DNA from 3 places in the Streptomyces sp. NBC_01003 genome. Region 2 is predicted to be linked to each of the others. Evidence: riboswitches for the same ligand, from Rfam matches in the RefSeq annotation. Region 2 holds a riboswitch; each other region holds the start of a gene.
The links. Region 2 has a riboswitch for cyclic di-AMP ahead of OG698_RS44880 (transglycosylase SLT domain-containing protein). Riboswitches for the same ligand answer to the same signal wherever they lie in the genome.
Positions count from the first base shown of each region.

Region 1: another riboswitch for cyclic di-AMP. It lies ahead of OG698_RS25100 (M23 family metallopeptidase); the one in region 2 lies ahead of OG698_RS44880 (transglycosylase SLT domain-containing protein).
Region 3: another riboswitch for cyclic di-AMP. It lies ahead of OG698_RS15135 (M23 family metallopeptidase); the one in region 2 lies ahead of OG698_RS44880 (transglycosylase SLT domain-containing protein).

Region 1 covers NZ_CP108707.1:5,465,570-5,470,047, reverse strand. The annotation lists gene trmB (tRNA (guanosine(46)-N7)-methyltransferase TrmB) at 1-50, shown strand, start outside; gene OG698_RS25110 (PrsW family intramembrane metalloprotease) at 96-1,442, shown strand; gene OG698_RS25105 (aldo/keto reductase) at 1,450-2,394, opposite strand; gene OG698_RS25100 (M23 family metallopeptidase) at 2,506-3,558, opposite strand; cyclic di-AMP (ydaO/yuaA leader) riboswitch at 3,570-3,715, opposite strand; gene OG698_RS25095 (PP2C family protein-serine/threonine phosphatase) at 3,975-4,478, opposite strand, start outside.
Region 2 covers NZ_CP108707.1:9,754,306-9,758,783, reverse strand. The annotation lists cyclic di-AMP (ydaO/yuaA leader) riboswitch at 1,431-1,625, shown strand; gene OG698_RS44880 (transglycosylase SLT domain-containing protein) at 1,630-2,382, shown strand; gene OG698_RS44875 (hypothetical protein) at 2,441-2,599, shown strand; partial or broken gene OG698_RS44870 (glycoside hydrolase family 43 protein) at 2,802-4,265, shown strand; gene OG698_RS44865 (cellulase family glycosylhydrolase) at 4,291-4,478, shown strand, end outside.
Region 3 covers NZ_CP108707.1:3,293,448-3,297,925, forward strand. The annotation lists gene OG698_RS15120 (GNAT family N-acetyltransferase) at 1-597, opposite strand, end outside; gene OG698_RS15125 (HPr family phosphocarrier protein) at 775-1,056, shown strand; gene OG698_RS15130 (GntR family transcriptional regulator) at 1,250-1,936, opposite strand; gene OG698_RS15135 (M23 family metallopeptidase) at 2,198-2,983, opposite strand; cyclic di-AMP (ydaO/yuaA leader) riboswitch at 2,997-3,153, opposite strand; gene OG698_RS15140 (M16 family metallopeptidase) at 3,350-4,478, opposite strand, start outside.

The sequences.
Region 1 (4,478 bases), 4.3 Mb from region 2:
ACCTGCTCTTCCTGCGCGCCCAGCACGCACCGGCCACCGCCGCGGACTGACACACCCCGTCGCGGCCGGGCCCGTCCCTCGTTAGGGTCAACGCTGTGGCGACCTATCCCTCGTATCCGAATGCGTTTCCGCACGCGCAGCCCGGAGCAGGCGCTCCGGGGCCCGGCATGCTGCGGCATCCGCGCTGGTGGGAGCGGAAGGCCGTGCACGCCTGGGCGCTCGTCTCGCTCCTGACGCTCTCCGGCCTGGTGATCCTCGCCCTCGTGCGGGAACAGACCGGCACCAAGGGGTTCCTGGTCGGGCTCTGCCTCGCGGTCCTGCCCGTCCCGCTGCTGATAGCCGCGTTCCGCTGGCTGGACCGGGTCGCGCCCGGGCCCTGGCGGAACCTGCTGTTCTCCTTCGCCTGGGGCGCCTGCGCCGCCGCGCTCATCGCGATCGTCGCCAACAGCTTCGCGACCCACTGGATCGCCACGAACTCGGCCGACCCAGCGAACGCCGACACCCTGGGCGCGACGGTCATTGCGCCCATCGTCGAGGAGTCCGCGAAGGCCTGCGCCGTCCTGCTCATCTTCCTGTTCCGCAGACGGGACTTCACCGGGATCGTCGACGGCGTGGTGATCGCCGGTGTCACCGCCACCGGCTTCGCGTTCACCGAGAACATCCTCTATCTGGGCAACGCCTTCGGCACCGACCAGCTCAACAGCGGCACCGGCATCGCCTCGGTGACCGCCGCCACCTTCTTCGTACGCATCGTCATGTCGCCGTTCGCGCACCCCCTGTTCACGGTGCTCACCGGCATCGGCTTCGGCCTCGCGGCCTGGACCGCGCCCGACCGCGGGCCGGTGCGGCGCGTGTTCCTGCCCCTCGCCGGGCTGCTGCTCGCGATGGGCATGCACGCCACGTGGAACGGCTCGTCGGCGTTCGGCCGGTTCGGGTTCTTCGGGGTCTACGCGCTGTTCATGATGCCCGCGTTCGGGCTGCTGACCTGGCTCGCGATCGGGACCCGCCAGCGCGAACTGCGCACGGTGCGCACCGAGCTGCCCGCGTACGCGGCGGCCGGCTGGGTCGGCCCGGCCGAGCCGTTCGCCCTCGGCTCGATGCGCGCCCGCCGCCTGGCCCGCGAGTTCGCGCAGCACCACGGCGGCAAGGCGACGGCCAAGACCGTCGCCCAGTACCAGCAGTACGCGACCTCACTCGCGCTCCTGCGCCACCGCGGGCGGCGCGGCCGGGCCGGGCCGGACTATGTCGTACGGGAGCGGGAGTTGCTCGACGAGCTGTGGGCGCGGCGCCACGCGGCCCGCCCCGCCCTCGCCTACGCGTCCCACGCCACCGCGCCGCCCGTGTGGGTGCCGCCGATGTACGCGGGGCCGGTGCACGCGGGGCCGGTCGCCCAGTTCCCCGCGCACAGTGCCCACAACGCGTACAACCCGTACCGCTACTGAGAACGCCTCAGGCGGACGCCTCCGTGAGCTTCGAGAGCTCCGCGTCCGTCAGCTCCAGGTCGGCCACGGCCACCAGCGCCGGCAGCTGCTCCACGGTGCGGGCGGACGCGATCGGCGCGGCCACCGTCGGGCGGGACGCGAGCCAGGCGAGGGCGACCGTCGCGACCTCGGCGCCGTGCGCCTGCGCCACCTCGTCGAGGGCCTTGAGGACGCGCAGGCCGCGCTCGGTCTGCAGGTGCTGGCTCGCGCCCGCGGCCCGCGCGCTGTCGACCTCGGTGCCCGGCCGGTACTTGCCCGTCAGGAACCCGGACGCCAGGGCGTAGTACGGGACGGCGGCGAGACCGCTGCGCGAGGCGACCTCCTGGAGCCGGCCCTCGTAGGTGTCGCGCGAGACGAGGTTGTAGTGCGGCTGGAGCGCGGCGTAGCGGGCGAGGCCCTCGCGGTCGGAGAAGTCCAGGGACTCCTGGAGGCGCTCCGGGGTCAGGTTCGACGCGGCGATGGCGCGCACCTTCCCGGACTTCACCAGCTCGTCGAGGGCGGTGATGATCTCCTCGACCGGCACGGACGGGTCGTCGAAGTGCGTGTAGTAGAGGTCGATGTAGTCCGTGCCGAGGCGGCGCAGCGACTCGTCTGCGGCGGACTTGATGGTGTTCGCGGACAGGCCCTTGAAGTCGGGGTGGGCGCCGACCTTGGTGGCGATGACGACATCGGAGCGGTTGCCGCGCGCGGCCAGCCACTTGCCGATGACGGTCTCGGACTCGCCGCCCTTGTTGCCCGGAACCCACGACGAGTACGTGTCGGCCGTGTCGACGAAGTTGCCGCCGGCGGCGACGTACGCGTCGAGCACGGCGAAGGACTGCGCCTCGTCGGCGGTCCAGCCGAACACATTGCCGCCGAGGGAGAGCGGGAACACCTCGAGGTCTGACGAGCCAAGCTTGCGAAGAGAAGTCATGGCCTGTCAGAACACCGATACGGAGCAAGATATTCCGGGCACGGCCGACCGGCAGCCCTGACGTCGGGGGGTTGCCGTCAGGACCGCCGGGGTTCGGAGGGTTACGAGCCTTTAGATGGTCAGGCCGTTGGAGCGCAGCCACGGCGCGGGGTCGACTCCGGTCGCCTGGCCGCCCGGGTGGACCTCCAGGTGGAGGTGCGGCCCGGTCACGTTGCCGGTGGCGCCGACGCGGCCGATGACGTCGCCGCTGGTCACCTTCTGGCCGGCGCTGACGTTGAGGGACGACTGGTGGCAGTACCAGAGCTCGGTGCCGTCCGGCAGCTCAAGGACGGTGCGGTAGCCGTACGCGCCCGCCCAGCCGGCCTCCTTGACGGTGCCGGAGTGGATCGCCTTCAGCGGCGTACCCGTGGGAGCGGCGAAGTCGAGACCCGTGTGGTAGCCGGAGGACCACATCGAGCCGGGCTGACCGAACGTGCCGGTGATCGTGTAGGAGGCGACCGGCAGCGTGAAGCTCTTGGCGAGCTCGGCGAGGCGCTCGGCCTCGGCCTTCTTCTTCGCGGCCTCCTCCGCCTCCTTCTTCTCGGCGGCGGCCTTGGCAGACGCGGCGTCCTGCTCCTTGGCCGCGTCCTCGGCGGCCTTCTTCGCGGCGGCCTCCTCGGCAGCCGCGGCCTCGGCGTCGGCAGCCTGGTTCTGCTGCTGCTCGGCCTGCTGCATGATGCGGGCGCGCAGGGCCTCACCGGCGGTCGTGCCCTGCTCGGCGTCCGCGGTGGTGATGCCGGCGCCGGTCAGCGGGGCCGCGTCGGCGCCGGACGAGTCGTCGTCCGAACCGTCGGATATCAGCGCGCCCACGCCGGGCAGCGACTTGGCGTCGGGCAGCGAGTCCTTGACGGCCGAGAGGTCGGGCATCGAGATGTGTACGGGGGGCTTGCCGCCCTGCGCGGTGGCGATGCCGCCCGCGCCGACGGCCGCGATCACGCCGACCCCGAGAACTGTGGAACTGCGCGCGAGACCGCCGCGCTGCTTGGCTACGCGGTGCCTGCCGCGTACGGGGCGGACGGACTCCTCGGTGGGATTCCACTCGTCCCAGGTCCGCTCGTCCGCTTCGCCGAACTCTTCGTCGATCGGCGCGTAGGAGAACTCTGGGGCAGGCCGGTTGGACGCCACGGGGGCGCGCTCCTTTCCTTCCTTCTCGCCTACCGGGTTAGCTGACGGGTTCGGAGCAGGAAGGTCTCCTACCGACGCCTTCCGCAAGGAAAGACGTCCGATTCACCCCAAGTTGGTGGTTCCCCGGCTCCCTTGCGGGATTAGGCGCGTGCGCACGGAGCCATCTCTTGTGACGGCTGGGACGACCGCGCTGCGTTATCGAACGTTAATAGACACCGGGGCCCGATTCCAAGCCGTTCCGACTGATCGTTAACGCCTTTGGCCTGGACTTATCGGGGCACGAGCGGGCGGAATCGGGCGAGTTGGCCAGCCGTCGAGACAGGCCGATCATCTGACGGTTTGTCAAATGTTATGCGCAGCGACGCCGTTCGACTACGGAAGGTGAAGACGGCGGTCACGGCTGCTTCACTGCTGCTTCACGGACGCCTCACCGCGAGCAGCGCCATGTCGTCCGTCGTGCCGCCCCCGGTGTGCCGGCGGACCTCGGCGGCGAGCGCGGCCAGCAGCGGATCGGGCCCCGAGAACATCCGTCCCGCGAGCCGGGCCGCCGGGTCGTAGAAGGTGCCCTCCGCGTCGCGCGCCTCCGAGAGGCCGTCGGTGTAGAGCAGCAGCGTCGCCCCGGACGGGAACTCCGTCTCGGACGCCCGGTCGGGCCAGCTGCCGAGGCCACCCATCCCGAGCGGCAGCGCGGGCTCCGGCGGCGACAGGACCTTGAGCGCCCCGTCGCCGCCCAGGATCAGGGGTTCCGGATGGCCCCGGTTGATGACCCGTACGAGGCCGTTGCCGTGCGGGATCTCGGCGAGCACGGCCGTGGTGAAACCCTCGAACTCGTCGAGGCCGTTGCGCCGCAGCCCCTCGCGCGCGAGCGCCCGCTCCAGGCGCTGCGCGACCGCCTCCAGGGTCGCCTCCTGCTCGGCCGC
Region 2 (4,478 bases):
CAGCAGGCACATTCTTCGTTCGTCAAAACCCTGCAGCCCAATTGCCTGCGGAAGACTATGGCGCCCCACCCGAGGAGTGTCAATACATGCTCGCAACCGTGCGACTCCAAGCAGAATCAATCATTGCGGCGGCCACAGGCAGTCCACCGCCTGACAGTTGGGCCCCGCACGTCGATCAGCCGGGAGTTGAAGGTGATCGGCACAGGCGGCTCAGGGAGTAGAGAAGCCCCTCCCCTTCTTGCTCTCGTACGGGAGCCCGGGGAGCGCGCGCCCCTCACCGCGAGCGGCAGGCAGACGCGCGTGCGGCGCGAATGTCCGCACTGTGCCCGCCCCGGCCAGGGCGACCGGCCTCACCCGCCCGGCCAGTACCTACGCTCGATGTGAGCCTTCAGGCCATCCGCATAGAAGTAGGCCGGCCGAAGGTCGCCCTTGGCGTGGCGTTCGGCCTGGTCGTCGAAGTGCGGTGAGTCGGGGTGTCCGCTCCTCTGTCTGCACCCGCGCCGCAACTCCGACGTTGCCGTCATGTTCCATGCGCCCGAGTAACTGCCCCTATTCCTGCGCTTCTTCGCGGCGGACCATCGGTTCGAGTTCGACCCGGCGCAGGCGCGTGCGGAGTTCCCGTTCCTCGCCGCGTCGACCACTGAGGCCCGGGATTGAACAGGCCTACCACGCAGAGAGATAGCTGCCCGGAAAACCGTAGTCGGCAGAGGATTTCAGCAGCCTCCTCCCGACCCAAGCCGAAACCTTCACTGGCATACCAGCGACGATCGGCAACTGAATCCCCATCACATGGAGACCGCCTTCTGAGCTCACTCACATCCTGAGCCGGCAAAATCTCCCAGTACAACATCGGAGCCTCATCTACCCGCCCCCGGGTATCCCGCGAGCCCAGCAGGTCGGCGGGAAGTGCACTCCGATGATCGAGTCCGCCGACCTCACCTCAGTCGATCCCTCAGCCGGACCGCACAAGACCACGTTCAGGCACCATCCGATCGACACCCGCGCATGAACTCTGCAGCTGGGACGCCCGTCGGTCCGCGCGACCGGGCCGGCATTGATGGCGATACGCCCCCTCTGGCACCCAAAGCGGCATGGCGCTATGTCCATCTTTGGGCTAAAAAATACCCTTTCGCATAATTAACGATATACAGGGAGATCTGCCTGTATCGCGAGCGTTCATGCGAAATTTCGCACTCCGATATGACATCGACCGTCATCCCAACCCGCATCCTATTCAGTGAACCATGTCACACGGACGGACGCGGGCCCCGAACTCCGCTGAGCCCACTTCCCTTGCGCCCAAAGAAGATTGGGCTTTTCGATCAAAGAGAGCGGCGGGTTCTGATCACCAGAGTCAGGGCTCTCACATTCCACTATCGGAATTCTGGTCTTGTTCTGTCCGTGCTTTCTCGCCTAATGTCACCGTCAATCCGGATGGAACGCCGAATCCTGCCGCTGTCCGGAATCCCTCCCACCCACTCGGTTACGCACGGCAGGAGCGGGGGACCCAGGTAAGCCGCCGATCTGGTTTCCGGAACGGCTCGGGGTGAAGTCGCATTCGCAGTGCGACCGGACATCTCCCGTCCGAACCCGACAGCTCACCTCGCAGGCGACGGAGAGGAACTCGTCATGCCCTCAAAGGGAAAGCACCGCCGCCCCAAGTCCATCTCGCTCACCCGGGGAATCGCCGCCGCAGGCACGGGCGCGGCTGTGCTCGTTCTTCCGGTGCTCGGCGCGACCAGCGCCGGCGCAGCGCAGGCCGCCCCGGCCGCAAAGAGCGCCGCGGTCCCCACGACGTACGTCGTCGCCGCAGGCGACACCCTCGCCAAGATCGCCCGAGAGCACTCTCTGAGCGGCGGCTGGAAGAAGCTGTACCAGGACAACCGAGCCACCGTCGGTGACAACCCGGGGCTGATCCACCCCGGTGTCAAGCTCACGCTCGGCAAGAAGAGCCCGGCCAAGCCCGCACAGAAGCCGGCAGCCACCAGGGCGTCCGCCGAGCGGGCTGACCGCTCCGAGGTCCGGACCACGCTCGCCGCTGCCCCGGCGAAGAAGTCCTACACCAACGACCTCGACGGCTGGATCAAGGAGTCGCTCGACATAATGGCCAAGCACAACATTCCCGGCTCCTACGAGGGCATCCACCGCAACATCATGCGCGAGTCCTCCGGCAACCCGCTGGCCATCAACAACTGGGACTCCAACGCTGTCGCAGGAACCCCGTCCAAGGGGCTCCTGCAGGTCATCGACCCCACGTTCACCGCGTACCACGTGCCCGGCACGTCGATGGACAGCTACGACCCGGTCGCCAACATCACCGCCGCCTGCAACTACGCGGCCGACAAGTACGGCTCGATCGACAACGTGAACGGCGCGTACTGACAGCCGGTTCCACAATGAGGCTCGCACTCGTCACAGGCAGACCAGGCTTGCGCCGTGCGTGCCCTACAAGCAGGACCTCCTGGTAGAGGTCGCGGCGGCGTGCCGGACGGTGACGGACTGGCACCCGCGGCGTCGCGTGGATCCGGCGGCTGCGCAGTTGCGCTCCAAGGGCTTCCCCCAGCTCAGCACGGAGGACGCCGCGGTCCACTCCGCCTGAACGGAAGCCCGACGACTGCCAGTTGAAGCGCATCGATGATGCCATGGCCCTGAAGTCCCGTAAGTATGACGGGACTTCAGGGCCCTTTGCTGTTCTGTCCAACCCCTTGCGCGCCATCACCCCCATGCATATCCTCCCCGCGGATCGAAGCGCTTCGACACCATGGAGAGAGACAGCATGGCAGACCCACGCCCGGTCATCCCACCCGGACCCCAGCGTCTGCCGCGTCGGCGACGACTACTACCTCGCGTGCTCGAGCTTCGAGTACGTCCCCGGGGTGCCGCTCTTCCACAGTCGCGACCTGGTGCACTGGCGACAGATCGGCAACGTCCTCGACCGGCCCGGCCAGTTGCGGCTGCCCTGGGACACACCCTCCTCCGCCGGGATCTACGCGCCGACCCTGCGCCACCACGACGGCCGCTTCTGGCTGGTCGTCACCAATGTGAGCTTGGGCGGCGGCAATCTGCTCGTCTCCGCGACCGACCCGGCGGGCCCCTGGTCGGACCCGGTCCCGCTGCCCGGCGTCCCCGGCATCGACCCGGATCTCGCCTGGGACGAGGACGGCGCGTGCTGGGTCACGGTCGCCGGGATCTCCCAGGTCCGAATCGACCCGTACACCGGCGAGACGTTCGGCAAGCCGCGCCGGCTGTGGTCCGGCACGCCCGGCGCCAAGGCCCCGGAGGCGCCGCACCTGTACCACGTGGGCGACCACTGGTACCTGCTGATCTCCGAGGGCGGCACGGAGCGCGGGCATGCCGTCTCCGTGGCCCGCGGACCCGCACCCACCGGCCCCTTCGAACCTTGCCCGGCCAATCCTGTCCTGACCCACCGCAGCACCGACGAACCCGTCCAGAACACCGGCCACGCCGACCTGGTCCAAGCGCCCGACGGCACGTGGTGGATGGTGTTCCTCGGGGTGCGGCCGCGCGGCGGCACCCCCGGCTGGCACGTGCTCGGCCGCGAGACGTTCCTCGCGCCGGTCACCTGGGAGGACGGCTGGCCGGTCGTCGGCCCGCCGGCGACGGCCGGGCCCGCGCCCGCCTCCGCCGAACCCTTCACGGACGACTTCGACGACGCCGATCTGCAGCCCTCCTGGATCTCGCTCCGCCACCGCTCCCCGCGGCACTGCACCACGAAGGAACGGCCGGGCCGGCTGACGCTCCACGCCCTCGGGGTCGGTCCCGACGCCGCCGACGTCACCTTCGTCGGCCACCGGCAGCAGCACCTCTCCTGCCGCGTCCGTGCCCACCTCGACCCGGCGGACGGCACCGGCGGCCTTGCGGTCCGGCTCGACGAGCGGCACCACTACGAGATCGAGGCCGACGTCGCCGAAGTACGGGTGATCGCCCGCGTCGGACCGCTGCGCACCGTGGTGGCCTCCACGTCCCGGGCGACGGCCGGCGGCCCGCTCGTGCTCGGCGTCGACGTGACCCCCACGGACAGCCCGCGCGACGCGCGCACCGGCCCCGACACGCTCGCGTTCGGCGTCGAGGATCCGCACGGCACGTTCACCGCACTCGCGGCCCTCGACGGCCGCTATCTGTCGACCGAGGTGGCCGGCGGGTTCACCGGCCGCGTCATCGGCCTGTACGCCGCGACCGGCACCGCCCACTTCGATTGGTTTCGCTACGAGCCGGTGAACTCGACCGCTGACCGGAACCACTGAACTCAGCCGCTGAAAGGGACCCCGCATGAGACAAGCACGGAGCTGCAGACGCCGCGTCGAATGGGTGGCGGGCCTCTTGCTGGCCTTACTCGCCACCGTCGGCGCCTCCCGGACCGGGGCCGTGGCGGCCGCCCGCCCCGCTCCTGCCGCGACCGCTTCCGCCATGGACTCCGTCGCCGCCATGCAGCCCAGTTGGAACCTCGGCAACACCCT
Region 3 (4,478 bases), 6.5 Mb from region 2:
CTGCTCGCGGGCGCGCTGCACGGCGAGCGAGGCCTCGGTGGGTTCGAGGTCGAACTCCAGGCGCACGACGCCGTCCTCGAAGTGGCGCTTCTGGGTGTATCCGGCGTCCGTGAACACCTTGATCATCTTGGTGTTGGCGGGCAGCACCTCGGCGGCGAAGCGGCGGATGCCACGCTCACGGGCGACGGCGGCGATGTGCTCCAGGAGCGCGGACGCGACGCCCCTGCCCTGGTGGGCGTCCTGTACGAGGAAGGCGACCTCGGCCTCGTCGGCAGGGGCGGAGGCGGGCATTCCCTGGGCGTTGATGCGGTCGTAGCGGACGGTCGCGATGAACTCGCCGCCCACAGTCGCCGCGAGGCCCACCCGGTCCACGTAGTCGTGATGGGTGAAGCGGTGGACGTCCTTGGCGGACAGTCGCGGGTACGGCGCGAAGAAGCGGTAGTACTTCGACTCGTCGGAGACCTGCTCGTAGTAGCTCGTGAGCCGCTCGGCGTCGTCGATCGTGATGGGCCTGATGCGCGCGGTGCCGCCGTCGCGCAGCACCACGTCTGCTTCCCAGTGGGCGGGGTATGCGTGCCGGTCCGACGGGGTCTGCATGGGGCCAGCGTACGGCGCAGCGGTGACAGTCGTACGGGTCGCGGCGCGAGCGGACCGAAGGCACGCTATGAGGGCCGACGGGCGTGTGCGGGCGGTACGCAGGGCTCACATCGGGCACGTCCACCGATATGGCAGACTGGTCTAGACAACTGTGAGAATCCTGAAGGGCAGCATCACATGGCTGAGCGCCGCGTCAACGTCGGCTGGGCCGAGGGCCTTCACGCCCGCCCCGCCTCCATCTTCGTCCGCGCGGCCACGGCGGCCGGCGTCCCCGTGACGATCGCCAAGGTCGACGGCAACCCCGTCAACGCCGCGTCCATGCTCGCGGTGCTCGGCCTGGGTGCCGGCGGCGGCGAGGAGATCGTCCTGGCCTCCGACGTCGAGGGTGCGGACATCGCGCTCGACCGTCTGGCCAAGCTGGTCGCCGAGGGGCTCGAGGAGCTTCCCGAGACCGTCTAGTACGGGCCCCGGTACCGGGTCTCTCGATTCTTGGGCGCCGCCTCCTGCTCACAGAAGATCGCGCCACATAAAGGGTCTGTTCGGATTTTCCGAGCAGACCCTTTTACTTTCTGCGGCTCTGTTCTCAGAATTCCGGGGCAGCGGAAATAGAGCCCCTGGAAATGAGCCGCCCCCTTTGTATACGGCGCCTCTGTTAATGCTGAAGCCCCACCGTGTTGACGGGATGTTGCGAAGTCCTCACACGGCCACCCGGACGGGGGGCGCGCAAGCGGTGAGCGGCCGCGGCGCGCTCTGTGTGCTGCGCCGTGAGCGCCCGCGCGCGCTCCACGTCGCCGCGCGCCACGGCGTCGACGATCGCCCCGTGCTCGGCCCAGGAGTCGGCGGGCCGCGCGGGCTGCTCGACGGTGTACATCCACGCGATCTTGTGGCGGAGCTGCGTGAGCATCGTGATCAGCCCCGGGCTGCCGGACGCCTGCGCCAGCGTCTCGTGGAACCAGCTGCCCAGCGAGCGCAGATCCTCGCTCTGACCTCGCCTGGAGCGCTCCTGGCCGAGCCTGACCAGGCCCCGCAGGACCTTCAGGTGCGCCTCGGTGCGGCGCTGCGCGGCGCGGGCCGCTGCGAGCGGTTCGAGGAGCATGCGGATCTCCAGCTGGTCCGCCGCCTCCTGCGCGGAGGGTTCGGCGACGCACGCACCCGCGTGTCTGCGGGTGACGACGAAGCCCTCGGCCTCCAGCGTGCGCAACGCCTCGCGCACGGGGACGCGCGAGACGCCGTAGCGGCGGGCGAGCACCTCCTCGGTGAGTCTGCCGCCGCGCTCGTAGACACCGGAGACGATGTCGTCGCGGATCGCCGTGCATACCGAGTGCGCCGGAATGCGCATGCCCCGACCTCCGCCTTAATCCCCGCGAAACGCGGTCGATAGTCGCCCGTACAGCGCGATTGACGTCTGTTCAGCTCGCCTGTCCAGCGACTCTATTCCAGCGGGCGCGAATTTCCGACGGCAGGCCGTAATCCATGGATATTTTTTGGACACCGACGTCAGGAACAAGCGGGCCGGGAACGAGCGGATCCGGGAACGACGAATGCCCCGGCTCGGTGAGCCGGGGCATTCGGTGCGTCTTCGCGAGGTACGCGGCGAAGGTCAGACGTTCACGCCGTGGGAGCGCAGGTACGCGACGGGGTCGATGTCCGAGCCGTACTCGGGGCTCGTGCGCGCCTCGAAGTGGAGGTGCGGGCCCGTGACGTTGCCGGTCGCTCCGGAGAGACCTATCTGCTGCCCCGGGGTGACCGTCTGGCCGACGGAGACACCGATGGACGACAGGTGGCCGTACTGCGTGTACGTACCGTCGTTCATCTTGATGACGATGTTGTTGCCGTAGGCGCCGCCCCAGCCTGCCTCCACGACCGTGCCCGCGCCCACCGCGTGGACCGAGGTGCCGCTCGCGGCGTGGAAGTCGATGCCGGTGTGGCTGCCGGAGGACCACAGGCCGCTGCTGGCCTTGTACGCGGTGGACACGTACGAGCCGGTGACCGGAATGACGAAGGCGTTCAGGCGCTTGCGCTCGGCCGCACGGGCGGCGCGCTCCTTGGCCTCGCGCTCGGCCTTGGCCTTGGCGGCGGCCTTGCGCCGGTCCTCCTCGGCCTTCTTCTCGGCCTCGGCCTCCGCCTTCTTCTTCGCGGCGGCCTCGTCGGCGGCCTGCTGCTGGGCGGCGGCCTGCGCGTCGATCTGCTCCGCGAGGGAGTCACCGATGGAGATGGCCTTGGTCAGGCCGGTCTGCTCCACAGCCGCGTCGGCGGCGAGGGCGGGGGCGGCGAGGCCCCCGATGACACCGGTCGTGGTGAGCGCGGCGACGCCGGCGACCTGCGCGGTGGTGCGCGTGAGACGGCTCGGGCGACGGTGCTTCCCGGTGGCACGGGTGAACGCCATGGGGTGGCTGAGTCCTTTCCTTCCTTCTCGCCTACCGGGTTAGCTGACGGGTTCGGAGCAGGAAGGTCTCCTACGGACCCCCTTCAGGGAAGGGCGTCCGATTCACCCCAGGGACGGTGGGTCCCCGGCTCCCCCGGCTCGCGCCTTGGGGGACTCGGCGATGACTGTCCGGTGCCACGGGCGCGGCGTACATCTGGCGGACAGCCGGACCGACGCTAAGCGGGGCAACTTTCAATCAACAAACGGAACCGGGCTTTTGTAGCGCATGCCACAGGGCAGACAGGCAACCACCGGTTCAATTCGGACAAACAAGGGCCCCGGTGGTCATCTCGCCCACCGGGGCCCCTCGTTGCGCACCGGTCACGATCAGCCCGTGACGACGGTCACCTCTCCGATACCGAGCGCCCTGACGGGCTCCTCGATCTGCGCGGCGTCACCGACGAGCACCGTCACCAGACGGTCCATCGGGAAGGCGTTCACGACGGCCGCGGTGGCCTCCACGGTGCCCGTCGCGGCGAGCCGCCGGTACACCTCCGCCTGGAAGTCGTCCGGCAGGTGCTGCTCGACCTGGTCGGCGAGCGTCCCCGCGACGGCCGCGGCGGTCTCGAACTTGAGCGGGGCGACGCCCACCAAATTCTGTACAGCCACGTCCCGTTCGGCGTCGGTGAGGCCCTCCGCCGCGAGCGTGCGCAGCACCCTCCAGAGGTCGTCGAGCGCCGGACCCGTGTTCGGCGTGTCCACGGAGCCGCTGATGGCGAGCATCGCGGCGCCCGTCCCGTCCGGCGCCGAGCGCAGCACCTGGGCGAACGACCGCACGCCGTAGGTGTACCCCTTCTCCTCGCGCAGGACGCGGTCCAGGCGGGAGGTGAGGGTGCCGCCCAGGCAGTACGTGCCGAGCACCTGCGCCGGCCACACCCGGTCGTGCTTGTCCGCGCCGATGCGGCCGATCAGGATCTGCGTCTGCACCGCGCCCGGGCGGTCGACGATGACGACCCTGCCGGTGTCGTCGGCCGTCACGGGCGGTACGGGGCGCGGCTCGGCCGTGTTCCCCGTCCAGGCGCCCAGCGTGTCCGCGAGGAGGGCGTCGAGGTCGATGCCCGCGAGGTCGCCCACGACGACCGCGGTGGCCGTGGCGGGACGCACGTGCCGGTCGTAGAAGGCACGTACGGCCGCCGCGTCGACAGCCGCGACGGTCTCCTCGGTGCCCTGGCGCGGGCGGGACATGCGCGCGGCGGCCGGGAAGAGCTGCTTCGAGAGCTCCTTGGCGGCGCGGCGGCCCGGGTTCGCCGTCTCGTGCGGGATCTCGTCGAGGCGGTTGCGCACGAGGCGTTCGATCTCGCTGTCCGCGAACGCGGGCGCCCTGAGGGCGTCGGCGAGCAGGCCGAGCGCCTTCGGCAGGCGGGAGACGGGCACTTCCAGGGAGACCCGTACGCCGGGGTGGTCGGCGTGCGCGTCGAACGTCGCGCCGCAGCGCTCCAGCTCGGCGGCGAACTCC